Regions from separate parts of the Arthrobacter sp. PGP41 genome, predicted to be linked through region 3. Evidence: riboswitches for the same ligand, from Rfam matches in the RefSeq annotation. Region 3 holds a riboswitch; each other region holds the start of a gene.
What was found. Region 3 has a riboswitch for thiamine pyrophosphate ahead of thiD (bifunctional hydroxymethylpyrimidine kinase/phosphomethylpyrimidine kinase). Riboswitches for the same ligand answer to the same signal wherever they lie in the genome.
Positions count from the first base shown of each region.

Region 1: linked by a shared signal. The riboswitch ahead of C3B78_RS18325 (ECF transporter S component) and the one ahead of thiD (bifunctional hydroxymethylpyrimidine kinase/phosphomethylpyrimidine kinase) in region 3 are both predicted to bind thiamine pyrophosphate.
Region 2: linked by a shared signal. The riboswitch ahead of thiO (glycine oxidase ThiO) and the one ahead of thiD (bifunctional hydroxymethylpyrimidine kinase/phosphomethylpyrimidine kinase) in region 3 are both predicted to bind thiamine pyrophosphate.

Region 1 covers NZ_CP026514.1:3,989,366-3,999,756, reverse strand. The annotation lists gene C3B78_RS18380 (Na+/H+ antiporter subunit A) at 1-2,118, shown strand, start outside; gene C3B78_RS18375 (Na(+)/H(+) antiporter subunit C) at 2,115-2,636, shown strand; gene C3B78_RS18370 (Na+/H+ antiporter subunit D) at 2,633-4,237, shown strand; gene C3B78_RS18365 (Na+/H+ antiporter subunit E) at 4,234-4,779, shown strand; gene C3B78_RS18360 (monovalent cation/H+ antiporter complex subunit F) at 4,776-5,054, shown strand; gene mnhG (monovalent cation/H(+) antiporter subunit G) at 5,044-5,445, shown strand; gene C3B78_RS18350 (DUF4235 domain-containing protein) at 5,464-5,727, opposite strand; gene C3B78_RS18345 (CDGSH iron-sulfur domain-containing protein) at 5,806-6,021, opposite strand; gene C3B78_RS18340 (iron-containing redox enzyme family protein) at 6,080-7,177, opposite strand; gene C3B78_RS18335 (DUF4383 domain-containing protein) at 7,164-7,715, opposite strand; gene C3B78_RS18330 (heme-degrading domain-containing protein) at 7,846-8,388, opposite strand; TPP riboswitch at 8,474-8,614, shown strand; gene C3B78_RS18325 (ECF transporter S component) at 8,679-9,302, shown strand; gene C3B78_RS18320 (ABC transporter ATP-binding protein) at 9,302-10,391, shown strand, end outside.
Region 2 covers NZ_CP026514.1:2,943,488-2,953,878, forward strand. The annotation lists gene C3B78_RS13355 (TetR/AcrR family transcriptional regulator) at 1-418, shown strand, start outside; gene C3B78_RS13360 (DUF3107 domain-containing protein) at 482-706, shown strand; gene C3B78_RS13365 (hypothetical protein) at 747-1,049, shown strand; gene C3B78_RS13370 (4a-hydroxytetrahydrobiopterin dehydratase) at 1,139-1,480, opposite strand; gene C3B78_RS13375 (thiazole synthase) at 1,524-2,336, opposite strand; gene thiS (sulfur carrier protein ThiS) at 2,345-2,581, opposite strand; gene thiO (glycine oxidase ThiO) at 2,578-3,906, opposite strand; TPP riboswitch at 3,901-4,018, opposite strand; gene thiE (thiamine phosphate synthase) at 4,047-4,802, shown strand; gene C3B78_RS13395 (RNB domain-containing ribonuclease) at 4,878-6,383, shown strand; gene C3B78_RS19715 (hypothetical protein) at 6,521-6,661, opposite strand; gene C3B78_RS13400 (DEAD/DEAH box helicase) at 6,688-8,391, shown strand; gene C3B78_RS13405 (DNA-methyltransferase) at 8,400-9,272, shown strand; gene C3B78_RS13410 (PHP domain-containing protein) at 9,355-10,209, opposite strand; gene C3B78_RS13415 (aminopeptidase P family protein) at 10,350-10,391, shown strand, end outside.
Region 3 covers NZ_CP026514.1:2,544,046-2,554,436, forward strand. The annotation lists gene obgE (GTPase ObgE) at 1-723, opposite strand, end outside; gene rpmA (50S ribosomal protein L27) at 839-1,102, opposite strand; gene rplU (50S ribosomal protein L21) at 1,164-1,472, opposite strand; gene thiD (bifunctional hydroxymethylpyrimidine kinase/phosphomethylpyrimidine kinase) at 1,737-3,266, opposite strand; TPP riboswitch at 3,274-3,371, opposite strand; gene C3B78_RS11595 (Rne/Rng family ribonuclease) at 3,502-6,912, opposite strand; gene C3B78_RS11600 (vitamin K epoxide reductase family protein) at 7,354-8,025, shown strand; gene C3B78_RS11605 (hypothetical protein) at 8,167-8,442, shown strand; gene ndk (nucleoside-diphosphate kinase) at 8,573-8,992, opposite strand; gene C3B78_RS11615 (DUF4233 domain-containing protein) at 9,060-9,527, opposite strand; gene C3B78_RS11620 (bifunctional folylpolyglutamate synthase/dihydrofolate synthase) at 9,528-10,391, opposite strand, start outside.

The DNA of each region.
Region 1 (10,391 bases), 1.4 Mb from region 3:
CTTGGTACACCGGATGCCGCGCTCGCGGGCCTGGCGATGCTCCTTGCGCACGGCCTGTTCAAGGCCACACTCTTCCTGGTGGTGGGCATCATCGACCATCAGTCGGGGACACGTGATGTCCGGAAGCTGTCCGGGGTGTTCCGGAGTTCGCGTGCGCTTGGGGTGGTGGCCGCCATTGGTGCCGCGTCCATGGCGGGAGTCCCGCTGTTGGCCGGCTTCGTGGCCAAGGAGTCGGTGCTCGAGGCCTTTGTCCACCACGCCAGTGACCCGGCTGCCGGGCCGTGGGGCATGGTGGTCCTTGCGGGCCTGGTGCTGGGTTCCGTCCTCACCTTCGCCTACAGTGCGCGCTTCATGTGGGGGGCTTTCGCCGTCAAGGCAGGGGTGGAGCCCACGCCCTTCAAAGCCATCAGGCCGTCCTTCCTGGCCGCGCCGGCCATCCTCAGCCTCATGACCACCGCCTACGGGCTGTGGCCGGCGCCCGTAGATGCGTGGATCCAGCCGTACGCCGCCCTCTTTGCGTCCACCGCGTCCGACGCCGGGTCAGCCGCTGGGCAGGCCGGCCACCTGGCGCTGTGGCATGGTTTCACTCCTGCGCTGGGCCTGACGGCGCTTACCTTCGCACTCGGCCTGGCGATGTACCTTGGCCGCAACGCGGTCGCGAGGGCGCAGTCCCTGGTGCCGCCTTGGGTGGACGGGGACAAGGCATACCAGAACACCATCGGTGCGCTGGATGACGCGGCGGTGTGGATTACCGGCCGCACCCAGCGCGGTTCGCTGTACTACTACCTGGCCGTCATTCTCAGCGTCGCGTTCGTTCTTCCCCTGTCCGCCATCGTGGTGGCCGGCAAGCCGTTGCCGGACGGAATCTACCTTGTGGATCCCGGGTCCCCGCTCCAGCTCGTGGTGGGTGCCGGCATCGTGATCGGCGCGCTGGCCGCGGTGAAGGCCAACAAGCGGTTCCTGGCGGTCCTGATGGTTTCCGTGACCGGGTACGGCATTGCCCTGATGTTCGCGCTGCAGGGTGCCCCGGACCTTGCCCTGACGCAGATGCTGGTGGAAACCATCATCCTGGTGGCCTTCGTCCTGGCGATGCGCAGCCTGCCGGCCGAGCTCCGGGACCGCACCGGCGGCAAGTACCGTGTGGTGCGCGTGGTCATCGGCCTGGGCTTCGGTGCCACCATGGTGTTCGCCGCGATCTACGCCATGGGTGCACGGATCGCCACCCCCGTTTCCCTGGAGTTCCCGCGCCTGGCCTACGAGGGCGGCGGCGGACTCAACATCGTCAACGTGACCCTGGTGGACATCCGGGCCTGGGACACGTTCGGTGAAATCACGGTCCTGGCGCTGGCCGCCACCGGCGTGGCGAGCCTGATCTTCGTCCGCGGCCGCGGCGACCGGATCCTGAAGTCCGCCACGGTGGCCGAGGGCACCGTGGGCCGCCACCGCGGCGTCGATCCCGGCACCCGGGACGCGGCAGCCCTGGCCGTCAGCCGGAAGTTCGCCGCGTCCGCGCGGGATGCGTGGATCGTTGCCGGCCGGACCCTGGCACCGGAGCGCCGGTCCATTATCTTCGAGGTGGTCACCCGGCTGATCTTCCACTCGATGATCATCTTCTCGCTCTACCTCCTGCTGGCCGGCCACAACCTGCCCGGCGGCGGATTTGCCGGCGGCCTCACGGCGGGCCTGGCCCTGACCATCCGGTACCTGGCCGGGGGACGGTTCGAGCTTCGCGAAGCCACACCGGTGAGCGCAGGTGCACTGCTGGGCATCGGGCTCGCCGTGGCCGCGGCTTCGGGCGCAGTGCCGCTGCTGCTGGGCGGCCAGGTCTTCCAGACGGCCATCATCGAACTGTGGCTCCCGGTTTTCGGCGACATCAAGTTCGTCACCTCCACCATCTTCGATATCGGTGTGTACATCGTGGTGGTGGGCCTGGTCCTGGACGTCCTGCGCAGCCTCGGAGCCGAGATCGACGAACACTTCGAAGAGCGGTCCGCGGCTGCAGGAGGAATGCCGGCCGAAGGGCAGGACTCCACCCTGCAGGCACCCGCACCAGCTCCCGACTGGGAGCACGAGCCCGAAGGCATGGCTCCCGAGACCACCGCAAGGGGCCAAGCATGAGCGTGAACCTGACCCTCCTGATCATCATGGGAGCCCTGTACGCCTGCGGCATCTACCTGATCCTGGAACGCAGCCTGACGCGCGTCCTCCTGGGCCTGATGCTTCTGGCCAATGCAACCAACCTCCTGATCCTGGCCACGGGAGGGTACGCGGGGCCCGCGCCGCTGTACTCAAAGGACATTGCGGCCGGGGACTACAGCGATCCGCTTCCGCAGGCGCTGATCCTCACGTCCATCGTCATCTCCTTTGCCGTCACCGCCTTTATGCTCGGCATCATCTACCGCACCTGGGTTTTGGCCCGCCGGGATGAGATCCAGGCCGACATCGAGGACCTCAGGGTTGCGGAAACACCAAGCTTCGACGCCGAGGACGACGCCGAGGTCCCCGCAGAGACGTCCGAGTTCCCGCTGGCCACCGTCCTGGCCGGCGGCCGCGAAATACCCGCGGAGCAGGCAGCAGCGGAAGAAAAGCCGGGCTCGGAAAACATCACCGCCGGCCCGGAAGGAGGCGGAAAGTGAACCTCGCAAGCCTCGCGCCGCTCGCCGTCATACTTCCCATCGTGGGTGCCGCCCTGACCTTCCTGCTGATCCGCCACTCACGGGCCCAGCGGGTGGTCAGCATCCTCCTGCTGTCCCTCACGCTCCTGCTCGAATGCCTCCTGCTGGCCTCCGTGTGGGACGGCGGCACGGCTGCGGTGAGCATCGGCGGCTGGCTGCCGCCGTGGGGCATCGTGCTGGTGGTGGACCAGTTCTCGTCCCTGATGCTGGTGGTCTCCTCGGCGGTGAGCCTGGCCGTGCTGGTCTACGCCACTGGGCAGGGCATGGCCGACGGCGACCAGGACGCGCCCGTCTCGATCTTCCACCCCACATACCTGATCCTGGTGGCCGGCGTGTCCAACGCGTTCCTTTCCGGGGACCTCTTCAACCTCTATGTCGGCTTCGAGATCCTGCTGACGGCAAGCTACGTGCTGATGACCCTGGGCGGCACGGGGCCCCGCATCCGGGCGGGCGTCACCTACGTGGTGGTGTCCGTGGTGTCGTCGGTGCTGTTCCTGATCTCGATCGCCATGGTCTACGGGGCCACCGGAACCGTCAACATGGCCGATCTTGCCATGAAGCTCGGCGAGCTGGACCAAGGCACCAGAACCCTCCTGCACGTGATGCTGCTGGTGGCGTTCGGCATCAAGGCGGCCGTGTTCCCGCTGTCCTTCTGGCTGCCCGACTCCTACCCCACGGCGCCGGCGCCGGTCACCGCAGTGTTCGCCGGCCTGCTCACCAAAGTGGGCGTCTACGCCATGGTCCGGACCGAGACGCTGCTCTTTCCCGGGGACTCCCTTAACACTCCGTTAATGGTGGCCGCGCTGCTGACCATGGTGGTGGGGATCCTGGGTGCCCTGGCGCAGAGCGACATCAAACGTCTGCTCTCCTTCACCCTGGTGAGCCACATCGGGTACATGGTGTTCGGCCTGGCCATGTCCTCGACGGCAGGGCTGGGGGCGGCGGTCTTCTACGTGGCGCACCACATCACCATCCAGACCAGCCTCTTCCTGGTGACGGGGCTGATCGAACGCCGCGGCGGGAGCTCCTCGGTGGACCGGCTGGGCGGCCTCGCCAAGCTGTCGCCCCTGCTGGCATTGCTGTTCTTCATCCCCGCAATGAACCTGGCCGGGATTCCGCCCTTCTCAGGATTCCTGGGGAAGGTGGGTCTCATGCAGGCCGGGATTGAACTGGGGACGCCGCTGGCGTACGTGCTGGTGATCGGCGGGGTGCTTACCAGCCTGCTGACCCTGCTTGCCGTGGCGAGGGTGTGGAACCGCGCGTTCTGGCGCCGGCCCTCGGACGCCGAACACCCGGATCCCGTGCTGCTTGCGCCGGCCGCCGGGCGGGCCGACGGCCCTGGCGCCAAACGGAACACCGTCACACTGCTGCCGCGCACCATGGTGGGCTCGACAGTGGGGCTGGTGGTCCTTGGCGTTGCCCTGACGGTTTTCGCGGGGCCGCTGTTCACGGTCTCTGACCAGGCTGCGCGCGACATGCTGGACCGGACCTCCTACATCCACGCTGTCCTGGGCGGAGGCGTCGACGTCCCGATGGTTGCCACGCCGGGAGGGGGAAAATGAGCCGCCGCCGGATTTCCCTCCGCCAGGAGCTGCCGCTCCTAGTCTGGCTGGTCATTGTCTGGGGTGCCCTGTGGCAGGACTTCAGCCCCGGCAACCTCCTGTTCGGGGCGTTGCTGGCCGTGGCGGTCGCGCGGCTGTTCTACCTTCCACCGGTGGAACTGAGCGGCCGGTTCAACATCCTGTACGCCGTTCCCTTCGCGCTCGTCTTCCTGGCCAAGGTGGTGGCTGCCAGCGCGCAGCTCCTGTACCTTGCCATCGCCAAGGGGCCAAAGGTGACCAACGCCGTCGTCGCCGTCCCGCTCCGCAGCCGCCAGGACCTCATGGTCACGGCCACGGGGCACGTGATTTCCCTGATTCCGGGCTCGCTGGTGGTGGAGGTGGACCGCTCCACGTCCACCCTCTACCTGCATGCCCTCAACATCAGTTCCCCGCAGGAAGTCGAAAACCTTAAAAATGAGGTGCGGTCCATCGAAGCGGGGCTGATCAGGATCATGGGCACCAAGGAAGAACTCGAAACCGTGCGAATGGAGGCGGGCGCATGATGCAGACCGTCCTGGCTGTTACTGCCGTAATCTTCTCGGTGGCCGCCGCCGGTGCCATCATCAGGATCTCCAGGGGACCTTCACTGCTGGACCGGGTGCTGGCCACGGACGTCCTGTTGGCCATCCTGGGCGGTGCCCTGTGCGTGGACATGGCCGTCAACAGGCACCTGAACAACCTGATGCTGGTGGTGGCCATTTCCATCATCGGCTTTATCGGGTCCGTGACGGTGGCAAGGTTCGTGGCGGACCGGAGGGAGCAGTCCAATGAGTCCTGACTCCACTGGCCTGGATGCCTGGGTGGATGTGCTGTCCGCTGTGTTCATGATCGTCGGGGCCGTCATGTCGCTCGGCGCGGCCATCGGCTTGCTTCGCTTCCCCGACCTGCTCAGCCGCATGCATGCCGCTACCAAGCCGCAGGTGCTGGGGCTGTTCCTGCTCCTGGCGTCCATCGGACTCCAGTTGCGCACCTGGTGGGTGTGGCCCGTACTGCTGGTCGCGTGGATTTTCCAGCTGCTCACCGTGCCCGTTTCAGCACACATGGTGGGCCGGGCCGGCTACCGGACCAAGCACCTCCACCGCGAGCTCCTCACCTCCGATGAGCTTGAGGCCGTGGTGCAAAAAGCCGCCGCCAAAACCGCCCGTGAGGAGGGTTCCGGCGACGGCTGAACACCGTTCGGCGTGCTGCTAGACGATGTCCTGGCTCTTGGCGAACCGGGTGATGGCGCGCTGGGTGCCACGGTTTGCCAGGACCTGGATGATGGTGCTCACCGAGGCAGAGATCAGGGCGAACGTCAGAGCCGAGTGAAGGCTCGTGGGGACGTCCTCGTGCTTGCCGGTGGGGGGCTTCCGGCCGGTGGTCTTTTCCCAGATGGCGTTGACGAGCTTGGTGCCGACAAAGCCTGCGCCGAGGCTCACGCCAGTGCCGAGCAGCTTGATGAAAAGGTTCATTCCTAGTACTCCTTGCGGGCGGAAAACGGGCTGTCCCTAGCCTAACCGGCGATTGCGGCCGGCCGGTGCAGGCGCTGCTCAGGTTGCCGGGGGTTCCGTCCGGAACTTGACCATCTTGTGCGTCCCATCGCAATAGGGCTTGATGGCTGACGCCCCGCAGCGGCACAGTGCCACGGTTTTCCGTTCACGGGGCAACGGTTCCCCGGAGGGCGTGACGATCTCGAAGTCGCCGCGCACAATCAGCGGACCGTCGGGGCACACCACGATGGAGCTCTCGGCCGGTTCCTGGTTCATTCGCGCTCCTGTTTGAGGTTGCCGGGGGTGATGGACGGCGGCGGGGAACTTGCGCCGCTCATGCTGCTGCCGGCACTGCCGCCCTTAGTGAGGTCCCGCCGTTCTCCCAAGACTGCAGGAGATGGGCGGACAGCCTGCCGTCCAGCGCCATGGCTGCCGTGGCACCGAACAGTACATCTCCAAGAAGTCCTGGTTCGGCTTCCACCAGGCCGCCGGCCAGGTCGCGGCCGGCGATCTGCTCGTGGACGGCGTCTGCTTCCACGTGTTCATCGAAATAGTGGGTGACGGCGGCATCGAAACCATGCCGCCGGAAGCCGCTGCCGTATAGGCGGTTGGGCTGGGAGGAGGTCATCTCATAGATGGCCAGGTGCCCGGTGATGGCACCCCGCAACCGGCGGTTAAGCCCGAACAGGGACATCAGGTTCACTGCGGCGAGGGAGACGGCCGGGACGGAATCGACGTAGGCGCCGTATTCGTCCGCCATCCCCAGGCCCCGCAGGGTGCGGGCGAAAAGTGCGCTGTGCATCCGTTCGGGACGTCCGCCGCCGTACTCATCCGCCTGGATTTCCACCAGCGCGGCCTTGGGGCGCCCGGCGAGCCGGGGAATGGCAAAGGTATGGGGATCGGCCTCCTTCAGCTGGTAGATGGACTTATGGATCAGGAATTCCTTGAGCTGATCCAGGCTGGCCTTCTTCGCCACGTACCGGGAGAGGCTGGGGCCGGTATCTCGGGCTGCGAGGCCGAACAGGACATCGGCCACAGCGTCGCTGGTGGGACGCGAGGCCGCGGGAAGCTCCAGTTCGCCGGCTGCTTCACGGGCGGTCCGCCTGAGCGCGGCCTCGAACGGCTTTTCCAGCAGCTGGCGGACCTGGATCAGTCCCGGCGCCCATTCCCACTCATCGCTGACGCCTGCGAGCCCGGTGTAGTGGAGCTCGTAGAGGCAGAAGAGCGTCAGCTGGAGGTCGTCATCGCCGATGATGTCCGGGGTGGCGGCCAACTGGCTGCTGACCGCCCGGTGCAGCCCCGCGGCGCGGTCATCGGCAGTTCCGGCGTCGGCGGTTCGGCCGTCGGGGCGGGTGCCAATGGAGCAGGGTACCTCCGTGAGAAGGGCGAACAAGGCGGCGCTGGCGGGACCGCGCGCTTCAGGGATTTTCATAGTGCTCCTTCAGGTCCGGCGTTGGTGCCGGTTCCGCGACGTCGTTGCTGGGGCTTCCGGGCCGGTTGCTGCTATCGCTGCTGCCAACGCCTGCGGGGACAGCGGGGCCTCGGGCAGCCAGGGTGATGGCCAGCGCAATCATGGCCAGGCCGAGGGCCAGGTGCAGCCAGTCGTCCGCGTTGTTCGCAGGGAGGAAGTTGGCAGGCGTGGTGTCACCCGCCAGGAAGCCGTACAGCCAGAGGAGCAGATAGGCCACGCCGCCGTAGATAAGGAAGTTCCTGGCTTGGGGATGCGTCCGCGCCATCAGGACCCCTGCAAGCCCGAAGACCAGGTGTACCGCGTTAAGGAGCACGGACACCTGGAAGACGCCCAGCAGCAGCGCCCCTGAACCAGGTCCGGCAAGGCCCAACGAGCCATAGTTGGAGGTAACGCCGGGGATGAAGCCCAAGATGCCCAACAGGAAGAAGACCGTGCCAATTCCGAGGGCGGCATTTTGCAGGCGTGTTCGGGGGCCCGTCAGGCGGGTGCTGGCTGCCATGTCCTGTTCTCCTCAAAACCCGGGAGACAACATAGTAAGCATGATTACTAAATAAATGCTAAGCAGCCTTTGTGTTTCTGCTGCCGGGTGGACGTGCGTCCAGCGTGCGGGTCGCTCCGCCAGCATGGCATCAGTCCGCTCCCGCGGAGCGGAGGATTTCACGCAGGGCCTCGACCACCAGGTCGTGATCCTGCACCTGGGGAAGCCCCGAAACCGTAACAGTGGCCACGGCGCCCACTCCGGTGACGTACAGCGGGAAGGAGCCGCCGTGCGCGGCGTACCGGCGCTGGTCGAACCAGCCCTGGTCCTCGATCCGGCCGCCGCGAAGCCGGCCGCGCAATCCCACCAGCAGTGAGGGGATCTCGTACCGTGCCGCAGTGCGCTGCTTCGCCCGGATCCAGTGATCGTTATCCGGCGTCGCACCGGGCAGGGCCGCATGGAACAGCACCTGCTGGCCCTTGGTGATGTCAATCGCGATAGGCAGCCCGCGCTCCTTCCCCAGCTCCACCAGGAGCAGTCCCAGGTTCAGGGAGTCGTCCAGGGAGAAGCCGGGAAACTGCAGTTCCCGGACTTCGCCTTCAATCCGGGCGATCAGTGCCGCCAAAGATCCCTCCGGCTGGATGGCATCGGAATCCGGGTCGAAGTCGGTCACATGCGGGGGATTGGCAGCCATGGCCCACAATCTACCCCCGCCGCGGTGTAAACTGGCAACGCCCAACAGGGTATTTCTGCAACGAATCATTTCAAGCAAAAGCAACATTCAACGACAGGGGAGCGCCGCCGTCGGGCATCACTGGCAATGCCAGGATCCGCAGGTGGGCGCTGAGAGTGCGGGCAGCCGCAGACCCTCGAACCTGATCCGGTTAGTACCGGCGCAAGGGAGTCGAGTTCTCGAAGTGCGCGCAGCGGCAGCATAGCCGGCAGCCGCGTCCACTTTCCCCTCCTGTTCCTCAGGAGGATCACATGGCAACAACAGCAGTCAAGAAGACCAGCAGCAAGTCCTGGCGAGTCGTGGACATCGTGGTGGCGGCCCTCATTGCCATTGCCGGCGGCGTCATTTTCTGGGCCTGGTCCCAGGGCGCGGCCGCAGTGTCCGGCCCCATGAACGCCACCTACCCGCCACTGACCGGCCTGATCGCCGGCGGCTGGATGATCCCGGCCGTGCTGGGCATGCTCATCATCCGCAAGCCCGGCGCCGCGCTGTTCTGCGAGACGGTAGCCGCCACCGGTGAGCTGCTCATGGGGTCCCAGTACGGGGCTTCCGTGCTGTTCTCCGGCTTCGTCCAGGGCCTCGGCGCCGAGATCATCTTCGCCATCTTCGTGTACCGGAAGTTCAACCTGCCCGTGGCACTGCTGGCCGGTGCCGCCGCCGGTCTCTTCTGCGGCCTCAACGACTCCTTCGCTCCGTGGGGCTGGAACATCGCCTACTCCGGCGGGGACAAGCTGGTGTACATCGTCTTCACCGCCATCTCCGGCGCGATTATCGCCGGCGCCCTGTCATGGATCGCCACCCGCGGGCTGGCCAGGACCGGAGTCCTGAGCTCGTTCGCGTCGCGGAAGGCAGCAACGGAGCCTGTCTTCTCCTGATGTCCGCACCTTCCCGCCAGGGCGCGCCCACCGCAGTGCGTCCCGCCGCCGTCGCGGCCCGCGGCTGGGGCTGGCGGCATGCCGGGCGCGCCAAGCCGGCGGTCCATGCCCTCGACCTGGACATCCGCCCGGGAGAGCGGGTGCTGCTGTTGGGGCCTTCCGGCGCAGGCAAGTCCACCCTCCTCCATGCTTTGGCGGGGGTCCTGGGGGATGTGGACGACGACGGCGGCGCGGCCGGCGATTCCGACGAGTCGGGTTCGCTGCTGGTTGACGGAGCCTCCCCCCGCGAGCAGCGCGGGCGCGCCGGCCTCATGCAGCAGGACCCCGAAACGCAGGTGGTCCTGTCCCGCGTGGGTGACGACGCCGCCTTCGGCGCCGAGAACCTCGCCGTGCCCCGCCACGCCATCTGGAGCCGCGTGCACGAGGCGCTGGACGACGTCGGACTTTCCCACCTCCCGCTGGACCATCCAACGTCGGTACTCTCCGGCGGGCAGAAACAGCGGCTGGCGCTCGCGGGCATCCTTGCCATGCGTCCCGGTCTCATCCTGCTGGACGAGCCGACGGCGAACCTGGACCCGGCCGGCGTGCTGGAGGTCCGCGACGCCGTGGCGCGATGCCTGGACAAAACCGGCGCCACGCTGGTGGTGGTGGAGCACCGGGTGTCCGTGTGGAAGGACCTGGTGGACCGGATTGTGGTGCTGCAGCCCGGCACCGACGCGAAGGACGCCGTGCTGCTGGACGGCCCGCCGGACCAAGTGCTCAGGGAAGCCCGGAGCATGCTGATTGCCGCCGGGGTGTGGGTGCCCGGCTATGTCCCGGACACCCGGCTGCGTGCGGCGGATCCGGCCCGGGGGACGGGTGGCCTCCTGCTCGCTGCCGAGGAGCTGGCGGTGTCCCGTGAACGGGCGGGGCGCAGCGGCTTCCGGAAGGTGCCGCCGGTACCCGTGCAGGCGGATATTTCCGCCCAGGTCCGTGCCGGGCAGGCCTTGGCGGTGACGGGGCCGAACGGGGCAGGGAAGTCCACGCTTGCCCTGACGCTCGCCGGGCTTCTCGAACCCGTGGCCGGGAAGGTTTCGGCCACGCTGGACC
Region 2 (10,391 bases), 400 kb from region 3:
CTTGCTGGAAAGCCATCTGGCCTCGCTTACCGAACTGATGCTGGGCGCCCTGAACTCCACCACCGATAATGACGAGCGCGTGCAGGCCGTCATGCGTGCCTACTTCCAGTTCATCGCCAGCGATGACCAGGCCCACCGGCTGGTGTTTGAATCCGACCTGATCAACGACCCCGACGTCAGCTCGCGGCTGGAGACTTTCAACAGGACGTTCGCCGATGCCATCGCACGCGTCATCGCCGAGGACACCAAGCTCCCCCATCTCGAGGCACAGCTGCTGGGCCGGGGGCTGGCAGGGATGGCCCAGGTCAGCGCCAGGTACTGGCTGGAAACTGACGGCAACCTGGACATCAATGTGGCCAGCGACCTCATCTACCGTTTAGCTTGGCGCGGAATCTCTCGCTTCCCCAAAGAGTCCTAGACTACAAATAAGACAACACCTCGTAGAGAAGCACGAGAAACTTTGACTGGCTGGGAGGCCCCTGTGGAGATTAAGATCGGCGTTCAGAACGTTGCCCGCGAAATTGTGCTCGAATCAACCGAGGACGCGGATTCTGTGGCCAAGGTCGTGGGGGAAGCGATCACAACGGGCAACGAACTGCGACTGAAAGATGAAAAGGGACGCCTGATCATTGTTCCCGGCGGCGCGCTTGGCTACGTGGAAATCGGTGCAGAAGAGGCACGGCGCGTAGGTTTCGGCCAGTTCTAGCGCCCGGCCACAGAACCCCGTCCGCAGCTCGAGGAGAACCATGCTTTCGCTGACCATCGTTGTACTGGCCGCCGCCGCGGCAGGCTTCATTGTCTGGGCCAACGACAAGCGGCATGCCAAGTATGGTGCAGGCCTGCCCGCCGGGGTCGCCGTGGGAGTGGCGGCCTTGAGCTGGACCATCCTGGTGGCGGCCGGGTTCGGCTACCTGCCGGGGCTGACGTGGATGCCGTGGGTCCTGCCAATCGTGCTGGGCGCAGGCGCCGCAACAGGGGCAGCGGTGTACCTCGGCCGCACGCGTGCGCGCCGGGACGCGGAAAGGCTTACGGCGATCCTCCGGGCGTAGGGCCGGCGCAAGGCAACCGGCAGCAGTGGCCGCCATCCCGTAAGGGGTGGCGGCCACTGCTCCTTAGGGACCAGTTGTTGGTGACGAGGCTACTGGCGCCCGGGCACGTACTTCGCCGGCTCGGCAACGGCCCCCGACGCTGCCGCAGCTTCACTTGCTCCCGCAGCTGCCGCGATGTCCCGGTCAGTCACCTGTCCCCCTGCGTCGTGGGACGTGTAGCGGATAAAGACGCGGTTGTAACGCCAGTCGAGGTCGGGATGGTGGTTTTGTTCCTCGGCCAGACGTCCGACGGCGGCAATCAGCTCAAGTGCGGCAACCGCCGTCGGCATCTTGAAGACAGTGACCAATCCGCCATTGTCGGCCCGCCAATCAGGCAGTCCAGCCAAGGCTTCGTCGACTCGTTCCGGGGGAAGGGCGTCTTTGCCGGCCACTGCTGCTCCTTGAGTCAAGGCGCCAGCCGGTGGACAGCGGGGCCTACAAGAACTCGGCCCGGCCTTCCATCGCCGACGACGCCAGCGCATGTTCACGGCGAGGTATGCGACCTGCCGCTTTCGCCAGCCTACCTGCGATGACGGCATGCTTGAAGGCCGCGCCCATCATGGCCGGATCCTGTGCCCGGGTCACCGCCGTGGCCAGGAGCACGGCGTCACATCCGAGTTCCATCGCCAGGGCGGCGTCGGATGCGGTACCGATGCCCGCATCCAGCACCACCGGAACCGAGGCCCGGGACACGATGAGCTCGATGTTGTGCGGGTTAAGGATGCCCAGGCCGGTGCCAATGGGCGAGCCGAGCGGCATGACCGCGGTGGCTCCCAGGTTCTCGAGCCGAAGCGCCAGGACGGGGTCGTCATTGGTGTAGGCGAAAACCTTGAATCCCCGGCTGACCAGCTGCTCGGTGGCGTCCACGAGTTCCACGGCATCCGGCAGGAGGGTGTGTTCATCAGCGATGACTTCCAGCTTCACCCAGTCGGTTTCCAAGGCCTCCCTGGCAAGCTCCGCGGTGAGGACAGCGTCCCGGGCAGTGAAGCACCCCGCCGTGTTGGGGAGGACCTTGATGCCGTGGTCCACGAGCAGCTGGAAAAGCGAGCCGGCCTCATGGGGTGAATAGCGCCGCATGGCCACGGTGGTGAGCGAGGTGCCGGAAGCCAGGAGCGCGGCGCCAAGGCCCTCCAGGCTGGGCGCGCCGCCGGTGCCCATGATGAGCCGGGATCCGAGCGCGACGCCGTCGATCACCAGGGGGTCATGAAGGTCCGGCCGGGTGCCGGCGAGGGTGCTGCGGGTTTCCATCATGGTGGTCAGCCTCCCTGTACTGCCGTGACAAGTTCGACGTCGTCACCCTCGGTGAGCGCGGTGGCAAACCACTGGCTCCGTGGCACCACGTGGGCGTTGCGCGCCACGGCGACGCCCAGCTTCCGGCCATCGGTGGCCTGGCCGTCAGCCGCCAGTGCGCGGCCGGTGACCTCGGTGACGAGCGTGGTGATGGATGCGCCGTCGGCGACTGTATGTCCGGTTCCGTTCAGGGTGATGTTCATGCTGTCTCCTTGGGGTTGGGTGGGGTGGCCGCTGCAGCAGGCCGAACAGCGGCGCCGGAAAAGCGGCCGGGGTTGAAGGGGGCCCAGCGGGGGTCCGCCCTGCCTTCGAGCAGGTCCCGGCATATCGCGGCCGCTGCCGGGGTGAGGAGGACGCCGTGGCGGAAGAAGCCGGTGGCAATGATCAGCCCTTCCACGTGGCTTTGACCTGCAGGGCCGTCCTCCAAGGGGACCCGCCCGAGCAGCGGGGCGTTGTCAGGTGTGCCGGGACGGGCCCGGGCTGTGCATTCCAGCAGCTCAAGTTCTGCGACCGCAGGCACCAGGACCTGGGCGTCGCGCAGCAGCTGGTAGACGCTCCCTGCCGACACTGCCCCGGCGCTGGTTCCGCTGTCCTTCTTCCCCAGTGCGTCCTCACGCTGCGTTGCCCCGATCACCACGGTGCCGTCCTGCCGGGGGACGATGTACACAGGGATCCCGCGGACCAGTCCGCGCACGGTGGAAGTCAGCAGCGGCTGGAGGTGGGAGGGGACGGCGAGGCGAAGAATGTCGCCGTGGACCGGGCGCAAGGGCAAGTGCAGGTTTTCCGGCAGCCCGGTGAGGGCCGCGGCGTGCAGTCCGTTGGCCACCACCGTCTCCCTGGCCGCCACCGTTCCTCCGCCCTCCAGCGTGACGCCGGCGACGGCTCCGTCCCGCCAGAGCAGGCCCGCTGCCCGGTCCGGAACGGCGTAGCCCTCGGCGGCGCCGGCCACGAAGCTTCCGCCGCTCCCGGTTCCGCCGGTGTGCCGGGCCAGGGCACGGCGGAGGCAGGCCACCAGCAGCCGGGGATCCACCTGGTGGTCCGCCGGTGTATCCAGCGCCGAGGCAATGGCCGGGCTCAACAGCGGCTCCCGGCGCCGGGCTTCACGGATGGTGAGGGGCTCAACCGTCAGCCCGTTGGCCTGCTGCACCCCGCGCAGGTCCAGCAGCGCCTGCCGGTCCGCGGCGTCGGCACCCAGGGCGAGGGTCGGCGTCGTAAGATAACCGGGATCCGAACCGGCGGCCGCGGCGAGGCCTGCGGCAAAACCCGGCCAGCGCCCGGAGGCCTCCAGCATGAGTTCCAGGAGGTCCTCCTCCTGGTAGTGCAGCTCGCTCACCGGGGCAAGCATCCCCGCCGCGGCCCAGCTGGCACCGGATCCGGGGGCGTCATCGATGACCACCGCTGAATGCCCGGACCTTCTCACCTCCCAGGCGATGCCGTGGCCGATGACTCCCCCGCCGATGACCGCAACGTCGGCCTCCAGTGAAGAGCCGGGCGCGGGCCGGTACGGGGCTTCGAGCGCATTGGGCATGAGTGTCTCCTTCCCTACGCCGGTATTAGCCGGATCAGGTCAAGCGGTCGGCTCTGACGCCCTCTCAGCCCGGCGCTTTATGACAGCTGCCGCGGCTCCCGCAGTACGAGGCCAAGTGTAGAGGAACTAGGCTGGCACCCATGAATGTGTCCCGCCCTCCTGCCGCTGCATCCCCCGTCCCTGCTACAAACGCCTTTCTCAACGCCGGAGGCGGTTCCGGCGTGCAGGCCGCGCGCCTTTACCTCTGCACGGACGCGCGCCGGGAACAGGGCGATTTCGGGCAGTTCGTCGATGCCGCCTTCGCAGGCGGGGTGGACATCATCCAGCTGCGGGACAAGTCCATCGAAGCCGCCGAGGAGCTGGAGCTCCTGGCCGTACTCAAGGAATCGGCGGTGCGCCACGGCCGGCTGTGGGCGGTGAATGACAGGGCGGACGTCGCAGTGTTGTCCGGAGCCCCGGTATTCCACATCGGCCAAAAGGACCTGCCCCTCAAGGCGGCCCGGACGCTGTTGAACGGCAACGCGGCCATCGGCCTGTCAAGCCACAGCCCGGAGCAGGTGGACGCCGCCCTGGCTGCCGCCGCCGGCCCCTCGGCGCTGGACTACTTCTGCGTGGGGCCGCTCTGGGCAACTCCCACCAAGCCCGGACGGGCCGCCGTCGGGCTTGACCTGGTGAGGTACGCCGCCGCTGCTGTTGCAGGGGCGGAAGGGCAGGAGGACACGTTTGACAGCGGTGTGCCCTGGTTCGCGATCGGCGGCATCGACCACTCCAATGTTGAAGAGGTGGTGGAAGCCGGCGCACGCCGGATCGTGGTGGTCCGGGCCATTACTGAGGCTGATGATCCGGCCGCGGCCGCTGCCTCGCTCCGCAGCGCCCTGGACGGCGCCCGCCCATAACCCCGCACCGGACGGCTGTGCCTCTCCCGGCCGCTTCCGTGCACTATTGACGAAATTCGGGCTACGCTGATTTTCGTGTCACATCATCGGCTGGCCCCCAGTGTCCACGAGCACACCAATGCCCTCGAAGCGGCGCTGGGCGCGCTCCGGAGTGAGCTTGAGCTGCCGGGCGCGTACCCTGACGATGCCGTGAAGGACGCCGAGGCCGCCGTGTCCGCATTGCAGCTGCCGTCCCATGACCTGACGTCCGTTGAATTCATCACCATCGATCCGGCGTCGTCCACCGACCTGGACCAGGCGCTGTTCATCGAGCGCGACGGCGGCGGCTACCACGTTCTCTACGCCATCGCCGACGTGCCGGCGTTCGTTGCCCCGGGCGGCCCGCTGGACGCTGAGACGCGGCGCCGGGGACAGACCTTTTACACGCCGGACGGCCGCATCCCGCTGCATCCGGAAGTGATCAGCGAGGGGGCGGGAAGCCTCCTTCCGGGACAGGACTGTTCCGCGTTCGTGTGGGACTTCCGTCTTGACGGTGATGCGCAGGTCACTGCCGTCACGGTGCGGCGTGCCCGGATGCGCAGCCGCGCCAAGCTCAGCTACAAGGGCGCCCAGGCGGAACTTGACGGCGGCAGCCCCTCCCCTGTGCTGCTCCTCCTCAAAGAAGTGGGCCTCAAGCGCGTGGAACTGGAGCGTGCCCGGGATGGTGCCAGCCTGAACATGCCGGACCAGGAGATTGTCCAGCTTCCCGACGGCGGCTACCGGATTGCCGCCGCACCGCAGCTGCCCGTGGAGGACTGGAACGCCCAGATATCGCTGATGACCGGCATGGCAGCCGCGCAGCTCATGCTGGCCGGAAAAGTGGGCATCCTGCGCACCATGCCCGCCCCGGATGAGCGTTCCCTGAACCATTTCCGACTGCAGACAGAGGCCCTCGGAAAGCCGTGGGACGGCGAAGTCAGCTACGGCGAATACCTCCGCAGCCTGGACCCCACCCATCCCCGCCAGCTCGCAATCCTCCACTCCGCGGGGATGCTTTTCCGCGGGGCCGCCTATACGGCCTTCGACGGCACCGTCCCGGATGACGCCGTGCAGTCCGCCATCGGCGCAGCGTACGCCCATACCACCGCCCCGCTTCGCCGCCTGGTGGACCGCTTTGTGCTGGTCACCTGCGAGGCCTTGAGTAATGGCGGAGAGGTGCCCGGGTGGGTGCGGGATGCACTGCCGTCGCTTCCCGAGATCATGGCCGGCTCGGACCAGCTGGCATCCCGGATGGAGCGCATGGCGCTGGACACCGTGGAGGCGGCGCTGCTGATCAACCACGTCGGACAGGAGTTCGACGCGATCGTCATTTCAGGGTCGAAGCCCCAGAAGGAGAACGGGAACGGCGGCATAAGCCGGAACGGCAACGGCAAGGGCAAGAACGGCAACGGCGGCTCCGGGATCATCCAGATCGCCGAACCTGCAGTGACGGCGCGCTGCGCCGGAGAACTGGAGGCCGGAACCAAGGTCCGGGTGCGCCTCATATCCTCGGACATCGCCACGCGTGATGTGCATTTCGAACTGGTGCCGAAGGTGCCGTGAACCGGGGCGGTTTTGCGGCATAACCGGGCCGCAGCGCGGGCAAAAGCCGGATTTCCATGCCCTTGCGGCTAGACTGAAGGAGTAGAAATGGATGCCCGGTCGTTGATTTCCTTGATTTGAAACCAACAAGCCCGCCCCTACGCGATCTTGAGAACCACCCGCTGGTCACCAGTGCCAGCATAAAGATAGCCCGCGATCGGCTTCCACTGGAATTGCTTGCGCGCCTGAGCGTGCTCCGGAACGGCCTGCCGGCCGGCCCGTTGAGCAGGCAGCGCCATTGCCCAAATGAATAAGGAAACTCCCCGTGAGTGAATTGCATACCCACCAGCTTTTGACGGACGACTCCGGCACCGAAACGCTTGAGCCCGAAGAAACCATCATCTCCGACGAGAAGCCGCACGAGATTGAGGAGAAGTCCTTTGCGGACTTCAACGTCCGCGCCGACATCGTGGAGTCCCTGGCCGACGCCGGCATCACCCACCCCTTCCCCATCCAGGCCATGACCCTGCCGGTGGCACTCTCCGGACACGACATCATCGGCCAGGCCAAGACCGGCACCGGCAAGACCCTGGGTTTCGGTATCCCGGCCCTCCAGCGGGTTGTAGGCCGGGACGACGCCGGCTACGAAAAGCTTGCCGTCCCAGGCGCACCGCAGGCATTGGTCATTGTTCCCACCCGTGAACTGGCGGTTCAGGTCGCCAACGACCTGCAGACTGCATCCCGCAAGCGGAATGCACGCATCGCCACCATCTACGGCGGCCGCGCCTACGAGCCGCAGGTGGAGGCGCTGAAGAACGGTGTGGAAGTTGTGGTGGGAACCCCCGGGCGCCTCATCGACCTCTACAAGCAGAAGCACCTGAGCCTGAAAAACGTAAAGATCGTCATCCTGGACGAGGCTGACGAAATGCTTGACCTCGGCTTCCTGCCCGACGTCGAAACCCTGATCGCAGCAACACCGGCCGTCCGCCAGACCCTGCTGTTCTCCGCTACCATGCCGGGCCCGGTCATCGCCATGGCCCGGCGCTACATGACCCAGCCCACCCACATCCGTGCGGCGGATCCGGATGATGAAGGCCTCACCAAGCGCGATATCCGCCAGCTCATCTACCGTGCGCACAGCATGGACAAGATCGAGGTCGTCTCCCGCATCCTGCAGGCCCGGGGCCGCGGCCGGACCATCATCTTCACCAAGACCAAACGCACTGCCGCCAAGGTTTCCGAGGAACTCGTGGACCGGGGCTTCGCGGCCGCCGCCATCCACGGCGACCTCGGCCAGGGTGCCCGCGAGCAGGCCCTCCGGGCCTTCCGCAACAACAAGGTGGACGTCCTGGTGGCAACCGACGTCGCCGCGCGCGGCATCGACGTCGACGACGTCACACACGTCATCAACTACCAGTGCGTGGAAGACGAGAAAATCTACCTGCACCGCGTGGGCCGCACCGGCCGCGCCGGCAACAAGGGCACCGCCGTCACCTTCGTGGACTGGGACGACATGCCCCGCTGGGGACTGATCAACAAGGCCCTGGGCCTGAGCGTGCCGGAGCCCGTGGAGACCTATTCGTCGTCCCCGCACCTCTTTGAAGACCTGGACATTCCCGAAGGCACCAAGGGACGGCTCCCGCGCGACAAGCGCACCCTGGCCGGAGTTGACGCCGAAGTCCTGGAAGACCTGGGCGAAACGGGCAAGAAGAACGCCCGCGGGGGCCGCGACGCAGGCCGTGACGCCGGCCGCTCCGGCGGCCGTGACAGCCGCGACCGGGACAACCGGGAACGCGGCGGCAGGCGCGAAGGCGGGCGCAGCGGCGACTCCGCTGCCCGCACAGGCGAGCGCCGCCGTCGTACGTCCGAGCCTGCCGCAGCTCCCGTTGCTGCCGGTGATGGCAACGCCGCTGCAGGCGAAGCAGAGCAGCCCTCCCGCACCCGCCGCCCCCGCACGCGCACCCGGCGCCGCAACGGCGAGGTAGTGGGCGGCGACAAGGCCACGCAGCCCGGCAGCAGCGAGGCCTAAAACCCTCCATGACTGACACTGTCTGGGCGCCGGACGGCAGCAGCCTGGTGGTCCACGCAGACAACGCGGACTTCCTTCCCTCGCTGCCGGACGGCGCCTTCACGCTGATATATGTGGATCCGCCGTTCAACACCGGCAGGGCCCAACGGCGCCAGCAGACCACCATGGTGGCCAATGCGGACGGCGCCGGCGACCGCGTCGGATTCAAGGGGCGCTCCTACGACACCATCAAGGGAGCGCTCCACCGGTATGACGATGCGTTCAGCGACTACTGGTCCTTCCTGGAGCCCCGGCTCGTGGAAGCGTGGCGCCTGCTGGCGGAGGACGGCACCCTGTACCTGCACCTCGATTACCGCGAGGTGCATTACGCCAAGGTGATGCTGGATGCGATCTTCGGCCGGGAGTGCTTCCTGAACGAGATCATCTGGGCGTACGACTATGGGGCCCGCGCCAAGAACCGCTGGCCCACCAAGCACGACAACATCCTGGTGTATGTCAAGAACCCGGCGAAGTACCACTTCGACAGCGCCGAGGTGGACCGCGAGCCGTACATGGCACCGGGCCTTGTGACGCCCGCCAAGCGCGAGCTGGGGAAACTGCCCACGGACGTCTGGTGGCACACCATCGTCTCCCCCACCGGCAGGGAGAAAACCGGATACCCGACGCAAAAGCCCGAGGGCCTGGTCCGCCGGGTGGTTGCTGCCTCAAGCCGTCCCGGCGACTGGTGCCTGGACTTCTTTGCCGGCTCCGGGACCCTGGGTGCAGTGGCGGCCAAGATGGACCGGAAGTTTGTGTGCGTGGACCAGAACCAGCCGGCGATCGACATCATGGCCAAGCGCCTGGGTGCCCATGCGGAGCTCGCCGCGTTCCCGCCCAACTAGGTAGCGCTAAGTGTCGTTTTGACCCCTCAAAACGACACTTGGCGCGACTTACTTCACCTCAGCGCGGGCCCTCGCACCAGGGTTACTCCCCCGCGCGCACCACCCTGGTACCCGTCCCCAGTTCCTCAATCCGGGCGAGGACGTCCGGTGAGGTGAGGTTCTCCCCCAGCACGTTGGGCTTGCCGGTGCCGTGGTAGTCCGACGAGCCGGTAATGAGAAGGTCATGCTTGGCCGCGAGCCGCCGCAGGAAGCCGCGCCCCTCCTCCGGATTGTCCCGATGGTCGATCTCCAGGCCCGCCAGGCCGGCGTCGATCATCTCCTGGTAGACGCGCTCCCCCACGATGCGTCCCCGGGAGGACGCCACGGGGTGGGCGAAGACGGGCACTCCGCCGGCAGCGCGGACCAGTTCGACGGCGATGGCAGGCGCGGGTGCGTAGTGCTGGATGAAGTAGCGCGACCGTGAGGTGAGAATGGAGGCAAACGCCTCCGAACGGTCCTCCACGACGCCCGCAGCCACGAGGGCGTCTGCGATGTGGGGCCGGCCGAGGGTAGCGCCCGGGGCCACATGATGGATGACGTCATCCCAGGTGAGGGGGTAGTCCTCGGCAAGGAGGGTGACCATCCGCTCGGCTCGGGTGTGCCGGGCGTCCTTGGCCTTGGTGATTTCCTCAAGGAGCCCCGGATGCTTCGGATCGTGGAGGTAGCTCAGGAGGTGCACGCTGATGCCCTCCTCCGTCCGGCAGGAAACCTCCATCCCCGGTACCAGGGCAACACCGTGCTCAACAACTGCCAGGGAGGCTTCGTCCCAGCCGGCAGTGGAGTCATGGTCCGTCAGCGCTATCACGTCCAGGCCGGCGCGGGCAGCGGACGCCATGACGTCTGCCGGATTCTCGGTACCGTCGGAAACATTGGAGTGGGCATGCAGGTCGATCCTCACCTGTCCAGACTAGTTGACCTTGAGTTCACCCCGCGTATGCCCGGCCGCAACCCATGTCGGCGGACACACCTCCTGGGGAACCGGCCCAGCCGGTGCTCCGCCTGTTCGCGCAGCCGCGGAGCTGGTGAGACGATGGTCCCGTGAACGATGCCGAAAACACCCCGAACTCTGCTTCCCAGCCC
Region 3 (10,391 bases):
CACCAGCGCAGCGCAGCGCTCCACGTGGCGGAGGAAGTGGTGGCCGAGGCCCTTGCCCTCACTGGCGCCTTCAATCAGCCCGGGCACGTCGGCGATGGTGAAGCGGACGTCGCCGGCCTGCACCACACCCAGGTTGGGAACCAGCGTGGTGAACGGGTAGTCGGCGATCTTGGGCCGCGCCGCGGACATGGCGGCGATGAGGCTGGACTTGCCGGCGGACGGGAACCCCACAAGGGCGATGTCCGCGATGGACTTCAGTTCCAGGACGATATCGCTGGATTCGCCTTCGATGCCGAGCAGGGCGAAGCCGGGGGCGCGGCGCTTCTGTGAGGAGAGCGCGGCGTTGCCCAGGCCGCCGATGCCGCCGGCTGCCGCCACATATTCGGTGCCTTCACCCACGAGGTCGGCGAGGACGGTACCGTCCTTGGACTTGACCACCGTGCCGTCCGGGACGGGAAGGATGAGCGTTTCGCCGTTCTTGCCGCCGCGCCAGTCACCCATGCCCGGACCGCCGTTGGTGGCGTGCCGGTGGGGCGCGTGGTGGTAGTCAAGGAGGGTGGTGGTCTGGTGGTCCACGCGAAGGATCACGTCGCCGCCATTGCCGCCGTTGCCGCCGTCGGGACCGCCCAGCGGCTTGAACTTTTCGCGGTGGACGGAGACGCACCCGTGGCCGCCGCTACCGCCGGATACGTGCAGTACTACCCGGTCTACAAAGCTGGCCACGTGGATCTCCTCAAAGCTGTTCCTCGGCACCCTCAGGCGCCAAGACGATTGTAATGCGGTTAAAAGAACAGTGGAGCGGACCATATGGCCCGCTCCACCGCTTCAGAACTGGTTGTTACTCTGCAGCTGCAGCAGCAACGATGTTGACGACGCGGCGACCGCGGCGGGTGCCGAATTCAACGGCGCCCGGGGTCAGGGCGAACAGGGTGTCGTCGCCGCCGCGGCCAACACCGGCGCCCGGGTGGAAGTGGGTGCCGCGCTGGCGGACGATGATCTCGCCGGCGGAAACTACCTGGCCGCCGAAGCGCTTGACGCCGAGGTACTGTGCGTTGGAGTCACGACCGTTGCGAGTGGAGCTCGCGCCCTTTTTATGTGCCATCTGAAATGCCTGCCTCTAAATTCTGGGGAATCTGCTGAAAAACCTGAACAGTAACGGAAGGTTACTTGATACCAGTGATCTTGACCTTGGTCAGTTCCTGGCGGTGACCCTGGCGCTTCTTGTAACCGGTCTTGTTCTTGAACTTCTGGATCACAATCTTAGGACCACGGAGGTCCTGGAGGATCTCAGCCGTAACAGTTACCTTGGCCAGGTCAGCAGCGGCGGAGGTGACCTTGTCACCGTCAACCAGGAGCAGTGCGGGCAGCTGAATGGTGCTGCCAGCTCCACCGGCGACGCGGTTCAGGGTAACGAAGTCTCCAACGGAAACCTTCTCTTGGCGGCCGCCTGCGCGGACAATCGCGTACACCACTTGGGAACTCACTTCTCTCGACGTTTATTACAAATTTGCGTGCGGAACCCGGTGCCTGAATTGGTTGGGCTCTCGCTGTGCCTCAACGCCGTGGGGTCATAACCCAAGTGTTGGCGTAAGCACCGAAGATCTAGAATACGCTAATTTTGCCTTCGGCCGCAAATGAGGCTGGTTCCGGCGGGTTGTCTGTGATAGGTACCACAACACATTTCCCTGGCCGGGGGGGTGCCCCACCATAGTACCGGTGCTGTGGCCGTGCGGCCGTCAGGAATGAAGGCGCGGCGCGTCGAAAAATTCAACTTCCAGCCGGCACGACTGCCTGAACGCCGCGGCCATGGCTGTCCGGTCCCCTGCGGAAGCTGCGCGGCCGGCCCCGTCCACAATGGCAACCGCCCTGCGGGTGGCCGCAGCGAAGTCCTCATCCGCGTACGTGCGCAGCCACTCCGCGTAGGGGTGGCCTGCTGGTTCCCCGGCAGCAACGAACTGGGCGTGAAGCGTCTTGCCCACCTCGGCGTACAGCCAGAAGCACGGCAGGACTGCTGCCGCCAGCACGGCGTAACTGCCCGACGCCGATGCCGCCACCAGATGGTCCACGTAGGACTTGGTCACGGGCCCCAGCCGCGGCTCAACGGTCCGTGTACTGAGCCAGGAGCGGTGCAGTTCAGATTCGACTTCGAGGCACTGCTGGGCGGAGCGCGCCCAGAAGAGCTGTTCGGCTTCCGTTGGGGCGAGGGCGCTGGCACGCGCGAGCACCCGTGAGTAGCCGTTAAGGTAGATGGCGTCCTGGGCCAGGTAGTAGCCAAAGTGCTTCTCGGCCAGGTCGCCGGAGGCCAGTCCCTGGATAAACCCCAGGGAATAGATGGCCTCCAGGTGCTTCTCCGCTTCAGCCCACAGCTGCGCTGCGAAGCTGCCCTCAGCAGGCTGCGGCTGAAGGTGGTGGAAGTGGTGGACGGGCCCGTTGCCTGTTCCCACCTGCAACGCCTGCGAAGCCTCCAGCGCGCCGGACAACCAGGGCTTGACCTCCCGGAGGGCTGCCTCCCAGTCCCCCAGCCGCACCTGGACTGTGGCCATGGCTGATGACAGCGAACAACCGGTGCCGTGGCTGTTCCGCGTGGCCACGCGCTTGCCCGGGACCACCACCACGTCCTGGCCAAGCGTGCCCGCAGTGCTGACAAGGGCGTCGGGGCATTCTTCCCCCGCCAAGTGCCCGCCCTTCACAAGCACCGTCGCCCCCGTGGCGGAGGAGAGCTCGCGGCCCTGTTCCAGGGCGCCTTCCCAGCTCTCCTGCACGTCCCCGCCCACCAGCATGGCAAGTTCAGTCAGGTTGGGCGTGATGAGGTGCGCCAGCGGCAGCAGCCCGCGTAGCGCGGCTTCGGCGGATTCCTGCAGGAGCCGGTCACCGCTGGTGGCCACCATGACAGGGTCCAAAACCACGACGCCGGGACGCACTTTTTCGAGCCACGCCCGGACAGCTTCGATCACCCCGCTGTCACCCAGCATCCCGATTTTCACGGCGTCGATGCTGATGTCCTCACTGAGCGCGTCAAGTTGCTGGGTAAGGAAGGCCGCGGGGGGAACGTGGACGCCGCGCACGCCGCGGGTGTTCTGCACGGTGAGGGCAGTGATGGCAGCCATTCCGAAGCCGCCGTGGGCCGCGATGCTTTTCAGGTCCGCCTGGACGCCGGCTCCGCCGGAAGGATCGGAGCCCGCAATGGAGAGGACCCGGGGCACGTCCCGCCGCTGGCCGGACTGTGTTGCAGGAGCAGGCGCTCCCTCAACGCTGGCAGCGGGCATTTCGAGAGTTGAAGACAAGAGACATCCCTTCGCCGGTGCTAGCCGGACAGGTTCAACGGGTGTGGATCTCAGCCGGCCCTCTGCGCGGCACCCCGTGTCGGTTCACCAGCCTAGCTTTTTTGCTGGGCTCAGGGCGAAGGTGACGCCGTGCGACTGTTGCGGCCTTAAATGCCGGATGCCCGGCCGCCCACGCGTGGTGGGCGGCCGGGCATCCTGGCGTGTCGCGTGCGGTGGCCTACAGCTCCGAAGCCGGAACCCCGACGCCCAGGATGATGGGTTCCGCGGCAGGCTTGGCGTTGCCTGCGGCGGGGGCACCTGCCTGGCCAGCTTCCGGCGCCTTTGCTGAGTGTGAGTGCCCTGCCGCCTCGGCGGGGACATTCTCGTGCTGCTGGACGGAGGTCTGGTTGGCCGCCCCCTGGGCGCGGCTGGCGCTGCGGTTGCGGCGTGCCCGGCGCGGGCGGGACTGTTCCACGGTGTGGTCGGAATAGTCCTTCTCCGGCGCGGCAGGGGCAGCCTGCAGCTGCTCGGACCGGACCCGCGGAGACTCCGCCCGCGGCGCCCGGACCTGTTCCGGTTCCCGCTGCGCCTGTTCCGGCGCCGGCAGTCCCGGCTGCCCGGCCGTGGCTTCGGCGGCCGGGGCGGGTTCACCGAGGTGGGCGAAGGCCTCAGCGAGGCGGTCCAGCGTCAGGGCGGGCTTCGGCTGCTGCTCCTCCGCGTGCTCCACGAACGGCAGTGCAACTTCCTCCCCGCCGAAGGTGAGGACGGCGGCGGGCCTGGAGGCGTCGCCGTCGTGCTTCCCTGTTTCCGCCGGCGCCGCGGGCTGGGCCTGCGGAGCCTGCCTGGCCGCGGCCACCTCGTCGTCGTGCAGATGGGCGGCGTGCGCTGCCGCAGCAATGTTGGCAAGGGCAAGCCGGGTGGCTTCGGCCTTGGCGTGCCGCTCGGCGTCCGTGGGGTCGGGGTGGACCGTGTGCACGTGGAGGGCAGCTGCGGGAGCAGCATCCACCTGCTGGCCGCCGCGGCCGCGGCGGCGCTTCCGGTCGGGACGGACGCCGGGCTGGCTGCTGTCCCCACGCTGCGCCTCAGTACGGTGGCTTTCGTTCCGGACGTCCGGGCGGGCGTCCGAGCGCTGAACATGGTGTTCAGCCGCCACGATGTTGGCCCGGCGGTGCTCCACGGGGTCATCGTGGGTCACCACGCCGCGGCCGGCGCAGGCCTCGCACTGCTCGCCAAACACTTCAAGGAGCCCGGTGCCCATCCGCTTGCGCGTCATCTGCACCAGGCCAAGCGACGTTACTTCGGCAACCTGGTGTTTGGTGCGGTCCCGTCCCAGGCACTCCACCATCCTGCGGAGGACGAGGTCGCGGTTCGATTCCAGGACCATGTCGATGAAGTCGATGACGATGATGCCGCCGATATCGCGCAGGCGGAGCTGGCGGACCACTTCCTCCGCAGCTTCCAGGTTGTTCTTGGTGACGGTCTCTTCAAGGTTGCCGCCGCTGCCGGTGAATTTGCCGGTGTTGACGTCCACCACGGTCATGGCCTCGGTGCGGTCGATCACCAGCGAGCCGCCGGAGGGCAGGAAGACCTTCCGTTCCAGTGCCTTGTGGATCTGTTCGTCGATCCGCCATGCGCTGAAGATGTCCTGGTCCTTGGTCCATTTCTCGAGGCGCCCCACGAGATCGGGAGCAACGTAGGTGACGTACGCCTCGATGGTGTCCCAGGCTTCCTCGCCGGAGACGATCAGCTTGGAGAAGTCCTCGTTGAAGACGTCGCGGACCACCTTGATGGTCAGGTCCGGTTCGCCGTACAGCAGCTCCGGAGCAAGGATCTTGGTGGACTTCGACTGGCTTTCGATACCTTCCCACTGTGCCCGCAGCCGGTTGATGTCGTGGGTCAGCTCTTCCTCGGAGGCGCCTTCCGCAGCGGTCCGGACAATCACGCCGGCCTGCTCGGGGAGGCGGTCCTTGAGGATCCGCTTGAGGCGGTTGCGTTCGACGTCGGGCAGCTTGCGGGAGATGCCGGTCATGGAACCGCCGGGAACGAAGACCAGGTAGCGGCCCGGCAGCGAGATCTGGCTGGTCAGGCGCGCGCCCTTGTGGCCCACGGGGTCCTTGGTGACCTGGACCAGCACGGTGTCGCCGGACTTGAGCGCGTTTTCAATGCGGCGCTGCTTGCCCTCGAGGTTCACGGCGTCCCAGTTGACTTCGCCGGCGTACAGGACGGCGTTGCGGCCGCGTCCGATGTCCACGAAGGCAGCTTCCATGGACGGCAGCACGTTCTGGACCTTGCCCAGGTAGACGTTGCCGATCAGGGAATCCTGCTGGGTCTTGGAGACAAAGTGCTCGGCCAGGACGCCGTCTTCCAGGACGGCAATCTGGATTCTGTCATCGCGCTGGCGCACGATCATCTGCCGGTCCACAGACTCCCGGCGGGCCAGGAACTCGGCTTCGGTAATGACGGTGCGGCGGCGGCCGGTGTCGCGTGATTCGCGGCGGCGCTGCTTCTTGGCCTCCAGGCGGGTGGAACCCTTGACGCTGGTGACCCGGTTGCTGACCGCGGGTTCGCTCACGGCGCGCGGTGCGCGGACGCGGGTCACCGTGTTGGGCGGATCCTCGTCTCCGCCGCCCGTCAGTTCAAGGTCCTGGTCGCCACGGCGGCGGCGGCGCCGACGGCGGGACGTCACGCCCTCGTCGGCCTGCGCACCGGATTCCTCATCGGCGTCATCGGCAGCATCGGTCTCTGCATCAGAGTTCTCGGCGTCTTCGCCGTCACGCTCACCGGTCCTGCTGCGTCCGCGGCGGCCGCGGCCGCGGCGCCTCCGGCGGTTACCGGCGTCGTCTGAATCGTCCTCGGTGTCCTCTTCTTCAGCTTCTTCCATGGCGGCCGGTGCGGGCCGGACTACGGCGCTGAGATCCGGGGCCTGGAACAGGACGGAGGTGGCGGAGCCGGGCTCCAAAAAGAGGGAGCCGAAAGGGCTTGCCGCGGCGGAGGCGGCTTCAGGTTTTGCAGCAGGGGCGGCTGCCGGTTCAGCTGCGGCAGCCGCCGGGCCGGCAACGGGTGCAGCTTCAGGGGCGGGTGCAGCTTCAGCGCGTGCAGCTTCAGGGGCGGGCGCAGCTTCAGCGGGTGCGGCTTCGGGGGCGGGTGCAGCTTCAGCGCGTGCGGCTTCAGCGGGTGCGGCTTCTGCCGCCGGCGTCTCTGCCTGCTCCGCCGCGGCCGCCACCGCGGGGGCGGAGGTCTTGCGGGTGGCAACCCGCCGGCGTCGGACGGGTTTTGCGTCCTCCCCGGCGGCTTCCGAAGGCGCGCCGGCTGACGCAGCCTGCGTGCCGGCGTCGTTACCGGCAGCGGCGGCTGCCTCCTCGGCGAAAGCCGGAAGCGGCTCGGCGGGGTCAACCTTCTTCCTGGAACGGCTCCTGCGGACGGGGGCCTTCGCCTCAGCGGCGTCAGGATCCGGCACTGCGTTCGTGCCGGGCTCTGCGGCCCTGGCCTCTGCCTGCACGGAATCTGCGCCCGCGACGTCTGTTTCGGCGAGGGCGTCACTGGCCTTGGGAGCGGCTTTCCGCCTGGTCCTCGTGGCCTTCTTCGGCTCGGCCGCGGCACCCGTGGCCGCTGCTTCATCGTTAACGGCTAAAACTTGTTCATTATCCATATGTGGCAACACTCCTGCCCCTGACGTACCGCCACATCCGGCACCCATTGGGGCACATATTGTCAAAACCCGCAGGCGTTGACAGAAGTCAAGTGGATACCCCCAGGTTCGCACCGGCAGTGGGGTGCGGCAGCCCGTGGGGGCCGGCAGGATGTTCAAAAACCCGTTGTTTCCAAATGCCACAACCAGGTGCCGCCCAATGGAGTTGCGGGAGGCCGGATCAACAAACCCAAAGCCCGCGCTGCTCGTCACTGGCGGTCTTGCGAACAAGCCACCGGACCGGAGTCCGAATGTGGATCGGGTTCCAGCCACGTTCATTCTCTCATACCCGGACTATTCCACGGCGGAAGGGGCGCTGCCTGTTCCCTTCCCTGAAGGGTCTTTCCAGCCGCCGGCGTTACAATCGGGCAAGGAGCACCCGATGAAAAGGACGCCTTGCCAATGCCCAGCATTTCCCCCGTCAGCGGCACCCACACGCCGGAGCGGACTGTTGATCCGGACACCAGCGAGGCCGGAGCCCGCCCGCCCATGACCCGCGACCGGCCCCTCGGCTGGCTGCTGGTGGTCACCGGGGTGGTTGGCTGGCTTGCCTCCGGAACACTGGTCCTGGAGAAACTGGAGGTCCTCAAGGATCCTAACCACACCACGGTGTGCGATGTGAACCCCTGGATCTCCTGCGGCCAGGTGATGCAGACCTGGCAAAGCTCGCTGTTCGGCTTCCCCAATATGTTCATCGGAATCGTGGCCTTCGCCATCACCATCACGGTGGGAATGGCGCTGCTCGCCGGCGCCAACTTTGCCCGGTGGTACTGGCTTGGCCTGCAGGCCGGCGTCACACTCGGCTTCGCGTTTGTGGTGTGGCTGTGGTCGCAGGCGCTGTACGTCATCCACATCCTGTGCCCGTTCTGCATGATTGTATGGGCGGCAATGATACCGCTCTTCGTGTGGGTGACCATCCGGAACATCAGCGCCGGCGTGATCCCGGTGCCGGCCAAGGCCGCACGCATTCTGGGTGACTCCGGCTGGATCATCACGGCCCTGCTCTACGTCGCCGCTATCGCCACCATCTTCTTCGCCTTTATCCAGGTTTTCGCCGGAACGTCAGGGTTCTAGGGCTGCGCTTCCTCGTCGGCAAAGATGAGTACCCTGTACTCGTGCGCCAGCAGCCCGGCCGCGCTCTAATTGAGGCAGGACTGCCGGAAACCCGGATCCGGGGCCAGCGGCAGTTCCTTCAACGAGAGAGGATCAGCTGCAATGAAAATCTTCCTTACGAGGGCAGCCTTGCCACTGGCACTGGGGGTCTGCCTTGTCGGAATGGCCGGAATCCCCGCCCTCGCTGCAGATCCGCCCGCGGCAGAACAATCACCGGTGGGCGGAGACCACGCCCATCCGCACTTTGTCATGACCGGCAACGGCTGCGTGGACATCAACCAGGTGCTGTTTGAGCCCGATGTGAGGGGCATGCATCGTGCCGCCGCCGTAACGGGAACGGACAAGGGGCCTTGGCACGGCGCCTGCCCAACTTCCTGACGGCGCAGTTCCACACCGGCACGCCCGCCTGAGGCACCTTGGGCTCACCACATTCCAAGAGACACCTGAGGCCCCGGTTTCCCGGGGCCCCAGGTGTCTGTTCACGCAGCGAATCCGGCAGTCTCCGGACCTATGCCTGGAACCAGATCTTGATCTCGCGCTCCGCGGAATCGGTGGAGTCTGAGCCGTGCACCAGGTTCTGCTGGACCTTCAGGCCCCAGTCACGGCCGAAATCGCCGCGGATGGTACCGGGGGCCGCCGTGGTGGGATCGGTGGTGCCGGCCAGGGAGCGGAATCCCTCGATGACCCGGTGGCCCTCGAAGATGGCTGCAACAACAGGGCCGCTGAGCATGAATTCCACCAGGGGCTCGTAGAAGGGCTTGCCCACGTGCTCCTCATAGTGCTGTTCCAGGAGTTCGCGCGAGGCGTCTACCTTCTTGAGTTCGGCCAGGGTGTAGCCCTTGGCTTCGATCCGGGCCAGGATGGCGCCGGTCAGGTTACGGGCGACGCCGTCGGGCTTGATCAGGACGAGGGTGCGCTCAGTGGTCACGACTGCTCCAATGCGTTGGGATGGGTTTCGGGGACAAGTCTACGGGGACTTGCCTACAGGAACTTGCTTACGGGGACTGCGGCTGCTCTCCCGGTCCGGCCGCCTGGTCCGGGTGCGCGGCCTCCCACTCCGCCTGCTCGCGGGCGCGCTCCCCGGCCTCGCGGTCCAGCCGGATTCCGGTGCGGATGCCGTACCACCATGCGGCTGCGAACAGGGCGCCCACCAGGAACATGGCGGGCTCGAAGATGCCGGTGAGGACCAGGACGAGCTGCAGGATCCAGCCCAGCCCGATGCCCCAAGGCCTCGTGAGGAAGGCGCAGGCCACGATCATCACAACACTGAGCCCGATCCCCACACCCAGGATGAGGGCCGGCGGGAACTCCCCGCGGCGCAGTCCGAACACCGCCAGGGTAGCGAAGAACATGACGAAGGCTTCCAGCAGCAGCACGGTGGACGCGAACATCACCTTGGTGGAGCGGCGCTTCCTGGGCATGCCCGGGCGCCATTCACGCTGGGCTTTGGTCAGCCTGGCCACTCAGGCCTCCGTCTTTCCGAGCAGGATCCGGGCCTCGGCAACCAGGGTGATGGAGCCAGTCACCAGGACTCCCCCTGACAGGTCGTCGTTGGCTTCGGCGCGTTCCACTGCCCACTCCAGGGCGTCGTCAAGCTTCTCCGCGATGTGCACGTTGTCCTCGCCGAAGCCAAGCTCAACCGCGAGTTCGGCCAGTTCCGCGGCAGGCACTGCCCGCGGGGAGTTCGACTGGGTGAAGCAGAATTCCTCCGCAATCCCGCCGAGCGATTCCTTGAGCTGCCGGAGGATCTCCTCAGCATCCTTTTCCTTCAGCACCCCCACAACCGGAACCAGCCTGGTGAAGTTGAAGGCTTCCTGCAGGGCGGCAGCGGATGCCTTGATGCCGTCCGGGTTATGGGCAGCATCCACAATGATGGTGGGCGCGGTCCGCACCACCTCAAGCCGGCCCGGCGACGTCACGTTGGCGAAGCCTTCCTGCAGCACGTCGAAGTCGAGTTCCTTTTCGCCCCCGAAGAATGCCTCAATCGCGGCCACGGCCACCGCGGCGTTCTGTGCCTGGTGGGCGCCGTGCAGCGGGACCAGCAGCTCCGGGTACCGGCCGGCGAGGCCCTGGATGCTCACCATCTGCCCGCCCACCGCCACAGTCCGGGACTCAACGCCGAATTCCACGCCTTCGAAACGGAACGGCACGCCCACGTCCTTTGCCTTCTCCAGCAGGACCTGTGCCGCGTCCAGGGGCTGGGCGGCGCTGATAAGGTAGCCGCCCGGCTTGATGATGCCGGCCTTCTCATGGGCGATGTCCTCGGTGGTGTCGCCCAGCAGGTCCGTGTGGTCGAGGGAAATGGGCGTGATGACGGAGACCTGGCC